2 linked regions of the Methanococcus voltae genome follow. Each later gene encodes a partner of the first gene's protein in a complex. Links are inferred from orthologs where the notes say so. Each region holds a gene or a part of one and is shown on either strand. Other genes may lie near its edges. The genes, in order: fen and J3E06_RS02295.

Region 1 (3,145 bases):
CGTTTGCCTCTAACCATCCTTTTATATCCCCAATATCGTATCTCTTGTAATTTAATTCGATTCCGATAATTTTTTCTTCGGTTAACAAGGTTTTCATTGCGTCTGTTAATTGGATTTCATTTCCACGTCCTGGTTTTGTATTTTTAATGTGTTCAAATATCTTTGGAGATAACAAATAAGCTCCTGTAATGATTAAATTTGATGGAGCTTCTGAAACTGGTGGTTTTTCCACTAAATCGTGAATGTTATAAACCCCTTCTTCGATTTGCCCGCCCTCAATTACACCATATTTTGAAACGTCTTCCATAGGAACTCTTTCGAGTGCTATTACTGAACAACCATATTTTTCGTGTGCATCGATTAGTGCTTTTGCAACATTTTGTGAGTATATTGTATCGCCCACCATTAAAATAGAATACTCATCACCTACAAATTCGCCCCCACAACCTATTGCGTGCCCCAATCCAAGTTGCTTGCCTTGTCTTGTATAGTAAATCGTTGCAAGATTATTAATATCACTGATTGCCTTTAAAGCATCACATTTTGCATCTTTCTTCAATCGTTCTTCAAGTTCAAAATTCTTATCAAAATGGTTTTCTATTGCATATTTGCCCTTTCCAGTAACGATTATTACATCAGATACGCCTGCTTCTGCCAAATCTTCGATTACATACTGGATTATTGGTTTACCCAACACCGGAAGCATCTCTTTGGGTTGTGCTTTTGTAATTGGTAATAATCTTGTACCAAAACCTGCTGCTGGAATTATCGCTTTTTTAACCATTTTTTCCCTCTTTCGTCGCTTAAATATAAATACGCCATTGTATTTTTAAATTATGATTATAATTATATTAATTATATTAATTATATTAATTATATTAATTATATTAATTATATTAAATATGTTAAATATGTTAAATATATTGTACTTATATTGTGTCATCTATGATATAGTAATTCATTTTATTTAATATATAATATATATAATTTAAAATTAATATATAAAGTAGTACAATATAATTCTATAATCAAAATATATGGTGTTTTTATGGGAGTACAGCTTAATGAATTAATTTCAAAAAAATCAATTTCAAAAAAGGAACTTAATAATAAAAAAATTGTAATCGATGCTATGAATGTAATTTATCAATTTTTATCGAGTATACGATTGAGGGACGGAACGCCCTTAAAAAATAGTAGTGGTGAAACAACTTCCGCATATAATGGCATATTTTACAAAACCATAAATATGCTTGAAATGGGTTTAACTCCGATATGGGTTTTTGATGGACAAGCTCACGAATTAAAAGAAATTACCCGGGAAGAAAGACGTAAAACACGTCAAAAAGCACTTAGTGAGTATCTTGTTGCAAAAAAAGAAGAAGACACAGAAAAAATGCAAAAATTTGCAAAAAGAATGAATTATTTGGATACAAATATGGTTTTAAACTGTAAAAGACTATTGGATTTAATGGGCGTGCCTCATTTAACCTCGGGCTCTGAAGGGGAAGCTCAATGTGCAGAAATAGTAAAAAAAGGGGATGCTTTTGCAGTTGTTAGCCAGGATTATGATTCTTTACTATATGGCGCAGACCGAGTAATACGAAATATAACCAGTTCAAGTTCTAAAGAATTCGAATACATAGAATTAAAAGACGTTTTAGACGAATTGGATATAAACCGTAGTCAACTTATTGATATGTCCATTTTAATAGGTACGGATTATAATCCCAAAGGTGTTAAAGGATTAGGCCCTAAAAAAGCCCTTGACGTCGTTAAAAATAATCAAATGGAGAAATACGCCCCTGAAATAGAAAATTATTCAGAAATCAGAAAAATATTTGACGAGCCAGTACTTAGCGAATATAAAAAAAGCGATTTAAAATTAAAAAGACCGGATTTAGCAGGTATTTTTAAATTTTTAGTTGAAGAAAATGATTTTTCAGAAGATAGGGTTAAATCGTCGTCTGAAAAATTAGACGGATTAGTTAAAAGTAAATTATCACAGAGTAGTTTAGAAAGCTGGTTTTAAATTTTAAATCGTATATATCATATAATTAATATCTATAATTAATATCTATAATAATATAATATACAGATAGTTTAATATAGGTAATTCGATATATTCTATATAATTGATTTATAATTAAAATAAATTTAAACTTTAAACTGATAAAGTAAAGTTAAGTTAAATTAAGTCAGATTAAGTTAAGTTATAAACTTAAAATTAAATTTAATATAAATGACACTAATCAAAGGTGTTAATATGACAATATATGTAAATGGAAAATCTTCTTCAATACCTTTATTTTTAAAAATAATCTTTTGGATAGGAATACTTTTATTAATTCCATTTATTATAGCAGGAATTTTCGTATTATTCGGATATTTCACACTAAAATGGATTTATAAAAAACTTACCAAAGTAGATAGAAAACTTAAGACTAAAAAAATCAAAATTTACGAAAGTGAAGAAGAATTTGAAAATGCAAAAAGCTCCAAATCATTTTTTGGGGAATTTATGGACTTTATGAATTCACTTAATATTAAAAGGTTTTTAAATCCTTTTGAGAATTCAAGTAATAAACCAGTTGACAAAAACGAAAATATGGATAAATATGTAAGTTTCGAAGACTTCAACGGTAAAACTGACGTAAATAAAGAAGAACTTGACAAAAACGAAAATAATAATGAAAATATTAAAAATAATGAAAATATTAAAAATAATAATATAAAAATTGAACAATTTGAAGATGATAGTAATATCACTATTAATATCTCAAATAAAGAAAATGACGAAGATAAAAAGTTCAATAATGAAAATATTAACAATACTGCAAATAAAAATTTAGATGGAAACATTAATAAATTAGAAATGGATTTTAAAACTAAAAAATTTGTAGAATATTTAAAATCTAATGGAATTATTGAAAAAGAAAATGGTAATTTATACTTATTTGACAAACCAATTCACCCAATATATAGAGGTTCATACCCGGTCAATGAATTAATACATTTGTATGATATAAAGCCAGAAACTGACATTATCATATTAGGACTCAAAGGAAAACCCTCTGCACCTAAAAAAATGTACAATATTCCAGTTAATCTGACGGAAGATAAAATGAAATTAGATGAATTAGAA
Region 2 (3,248 bases), 470 kb from region 1 along the record:
CCAAAAATAAGTTATTTTCAAACTTTTTTATATGCTGCAAAAACTAAAAGCTTTTCGAAAGCTGCTAAAAGATTGGGTGTAACCCAAGGTACTGTTAGCAATCACATCTCCGTACTTGAGAAGTTTTTTGATGCACAATTATTCTTAAGAACTCCCGAAGGCGTTGATTTAACCGTTGAAGGTACTATCTTATTAGAAAATGCGGAAAAAGTATTGGAATATATTAACAATTCAAAGCAACAAATGAAAATGTTGCATGAAAATCCTGAAGGTATTATTAGAATTGCTGCGAGTACGACACCTGGTGAGTACTTAATACCAAGTATTATTAAAGAATATAAAAAAGAATACAAAGATGTCAACTTTGAAATTCAAATTACCGATTCAGAAAAATGTTTCAAATTGCTTGAAGAAAGAAATGTGGATATTGTTGCAGTCGGTAATCTATACGACAAAAATTATGATAATATTGTAATCGGCAAAGATAGGTTAGTTTTAGTAGTTCCAAATGACCATTCATTAGCTAAAAAACCAATTGCAAAATTATCTGACGTATTAAAGGAAGACTATGTCGATAGAGAAGTTGGTTCTGGAACTCGTGAGATACTAATAGATGCTTTAAATAAAAAGGGATACTCAATGATGGATTTACACACCGTTATGAGTTTAGGAAGTACTTCTTCAATAATTACCGCTGTTTCAGAAGGTTATGGAGTAAGTATCATCTCAGAAATCCCTGCAAAAAAATCAGCAGATGCTGGATTTTTGAAAATAGTTCCAATAGAAGACTTGGACCTTACAAGATACTTATACTTGGTTAGAGGCAAAAGACCTAAAAATCCAAGTGCAATAAAATCTTTCTGGGATTTTGTAAAAGGAGACTAATTTAATAACTATAATTTAAATTTATGCTATTTATTTTATTTTTTTGAATAATTTAAAAATTTTCATTTTCATTAGGATATTTATTATATATTAAAATTATATCTATAACTCATATTATTATTTAAAAAAAAAATTAATATAAAATCAAAAACAAATCATTATCTACATATAGTTATTTACATATAGTTATTAAAATATAATAAAAAATGTTTAAATTTGATTATATAATTATATAATTTATAGCCATATGGATTATAATTACATTAAGTATCTATTGTATTGTTAATATATTGTTAATAAATTTACAATCGAATTTTTAAATACTAAACAAAACGTATTATTTAAAAAAATAGTGGTGAGCAAATGTTTAAAGCAGTTTGTGATGCAAAAGACTTCAAAAAGATAATTAATGCTACAAGTAATTTAGTAGATGAAATATGTTTCGAAGTAGACGAAGAAGGAATTAGGGCAAGTGCTATGGACCCTTCGCACGTGGCTTTAGTTAGCTTAAACATTCCTAAAACTGTGTTTTCAGAATATATGAGTGGAATACATGATTTAGGTATTGATTTGGAAGCCCTAAAAAAGATAATGGCAAGGTCTAAAAGCAATGATAAAATAATTATAGAGTTTGATGAAGAAAAAAATAAGTTGCTTACTACATTTAAAAATAACGTTACAAGAAACTTCTCAATGGCCTTATACGACATATCATCAAATAATTTAAAAGTTCCAGATATAGAATATCCTAATAAAGTATCTATAAAAGCAGGTGCATTTGTAGAAGCTTTAAAGGACTCAGAATTAGTTAACGACCACATTATTTTAAGTGTTAATTCAAGTGATAATCAGTTTGTTATATCTTCAAAAGGAGACTTAAACTACAGTGAAACCATATTTTCACTTTCAAAATCAGAAACCGAAGTTGTAAATACTGAAGAGTCTGAAAACAATGGAAATGAAGAAGTAATAAACAATGTTATGGTTGATTACAAAGTATTGGAAAACTCAAAAAGTACATTTAATCTTGCATATTTAAAAGATATTACAAAATCTACAGCTTCAGATGATGTTTTAGACATATACCTTGGCGAAGATATGCCAGTTAAAGTAGAATACAATATTGGTGGCGCAAAATTAGTATTTTTACTTGCTCCAAGAATTGAATCTTAATTAATCGATTAAATTAAATCAAAAAAATCAAAATATACAATTTTTTAATTTTTTTATGTTAACAGTGTTTAAAGAATAATATAAAATAAAAATAAGTGAAAATATGTACAATAAAGCTAAAAATGCTTTTTTTGATGAAATAGCCTCTCCAAAATTGCTTAAAATATCAGATACGATGTATTCAGATGTTAAAAAGTATGTTGAGAGCATTTCTAAAAAAGACAATGTCAATGAATTTGATATAAAAAAAATCAATCGTTTAAAATATTACTCATCTTCATTATTAAAAATAAGATTATACAAAATTATTATTTTAAATGAAAATCCCGAATTATTGATTGAAGATGAAAAGGAAATTTATAAGATTATCAATAATCTTATAGATAATACTTTATTTAGTGATAACCCAAATTTTTTGAACAATTTTGAAACTATAATCGATAATTCAGTGCAAAAATTTGATATTATTGGTACAAAAAGTACAAAAACTGAACAAGAAAAAAGTATACCTCAGTCTAATCCTATATCAAATGGCTCTACAGAATTATCCGATGATTTAAAAGAAAATTTTGGAAAATCAAGTGAAAATTTTGGAAAAAATGAACTTAAAAATGATTATTCTTTAAATTTAAACCCTGATTTTCAAGATAATGTTAATAAAAATATGAATGATGAAATACCAAAAGTTATAAATACTGAAAGAGATATTCATATTGTAAGAGTCAATCATAAATTTCCATATTTTACTGATGGAAATTGTGTTTATGGTTTAAATAAAAATGATATAATTTCTTTAGATGGGAGATTTTCAAAAATTTTAGAGAAACACAATATAGTGGAACAGGTGAATATTTATGAAAATGAAAAAGAAAATTAAAAGATATTGCCCATACTGTAAAAAACATACCGTTCATACAGTTGAAAGAGCTAAAAAGAGAAAAGCAAGTGAATTGAGAAGAGGTCAGAGGTTATTCAGAAGAGTAACTGCAGGTTACGGGGGTTACCCAAGACCATTACCTGGTGGAGCAAAACCAATTAAAAAATTGGATTTAAGATACAAATGTGCAGAATGTGGAAAAATGCACACAAGAAGCAACGGTGGATTCAGAGCAAGAATGTTTGAATTAGTTGAATAAGTAAAATTCAACATATTTTTACATTTAATTTTTTAAATTTTATATATTATGAAA

The links.
Region 2: the proteins of fen (region 1) and J3E06_RS02295 are in contact, whole or in part, in a crystal structure (PDB 1RXZ), measured with the Archaeoglobus fulgidus proteins. The link is inferred for Methanococcus voltae from one-to-one orthologs. Residues at the interface, in WP_010877775.1 of Archaeoglobus fulgidus: Lys326, Ser327, Thr328, Gln329, Ala330, Thr331, Leu332, Glu333, Arg334, Trp335, Phe336; in WP_010877842.1 of Archaeoglobus fulgidus: Asn43, Val44, Ala45, Met46, Pro120, Arg121, Pro123, Leu125, Gln151, Met192, Ser194, Asn218, Tyr219, Pro220, Ile237, Leu238, Ala239, Pro240, Arg241, Ile242, Glu243, Ser244.

Annotation. Positions count from the first base shown.
Region 1 is NZ_JANUCR010000001.1:16,632-19,776, forward strand. The notes cover bases 245-3,040. They hold fen (flap endonuclease-1), read left to right. Parts: upstream 245-1,048; coding sequence 1,049-2,032; downstream 2,033-3,040. Other genes in these bases: galU (UTP--glucose-1-phosphate uridylyltransferase GalU), read right to left, coding at 245-784; J3E06_RS00105 (hypothetical protein), read left to right, coding at 2,267-3,040. In the rest of the region: more of galU, read right to left, coding at 1-244; more of J3E06_RS00105, read left to right, coding at 3,041-3,145. UniProt on the Methanocaldococcus jannaschii protein: Structure-specific nuclease with 5'-flap endonuclease and 5'-3' exonuclease activities involved in DNA replication and repair.
Region 2 is NZ_JANUCR010000001.1:486,998-490,245, forward strand. What follows is about bases 255-3,153. They hold J3E06_RS02295 (DNA polymerase sliding clamp), read left to right. Parts: upstream 255-1,248; coding sequence 1,249-2,058; downstream 2,059-3,153. Other genes in these bases: J3E06_RS02290 (selenium metabolism-associated LysR family transcriptional regulator), read left to right, coding at 255-885; J3E06_RS02300 (hypothetical protein), read left to right, coding at 2,162-2,935; J3E06_RS02305 (50S ribosomal protein L44e), read left to right, coding at 2,913-3,153. Also shown: more of J3E06_RS02290, read left to right, coding at 1-254; more of J3E06_RS02305, read left to right, coding at 3,154-3,194.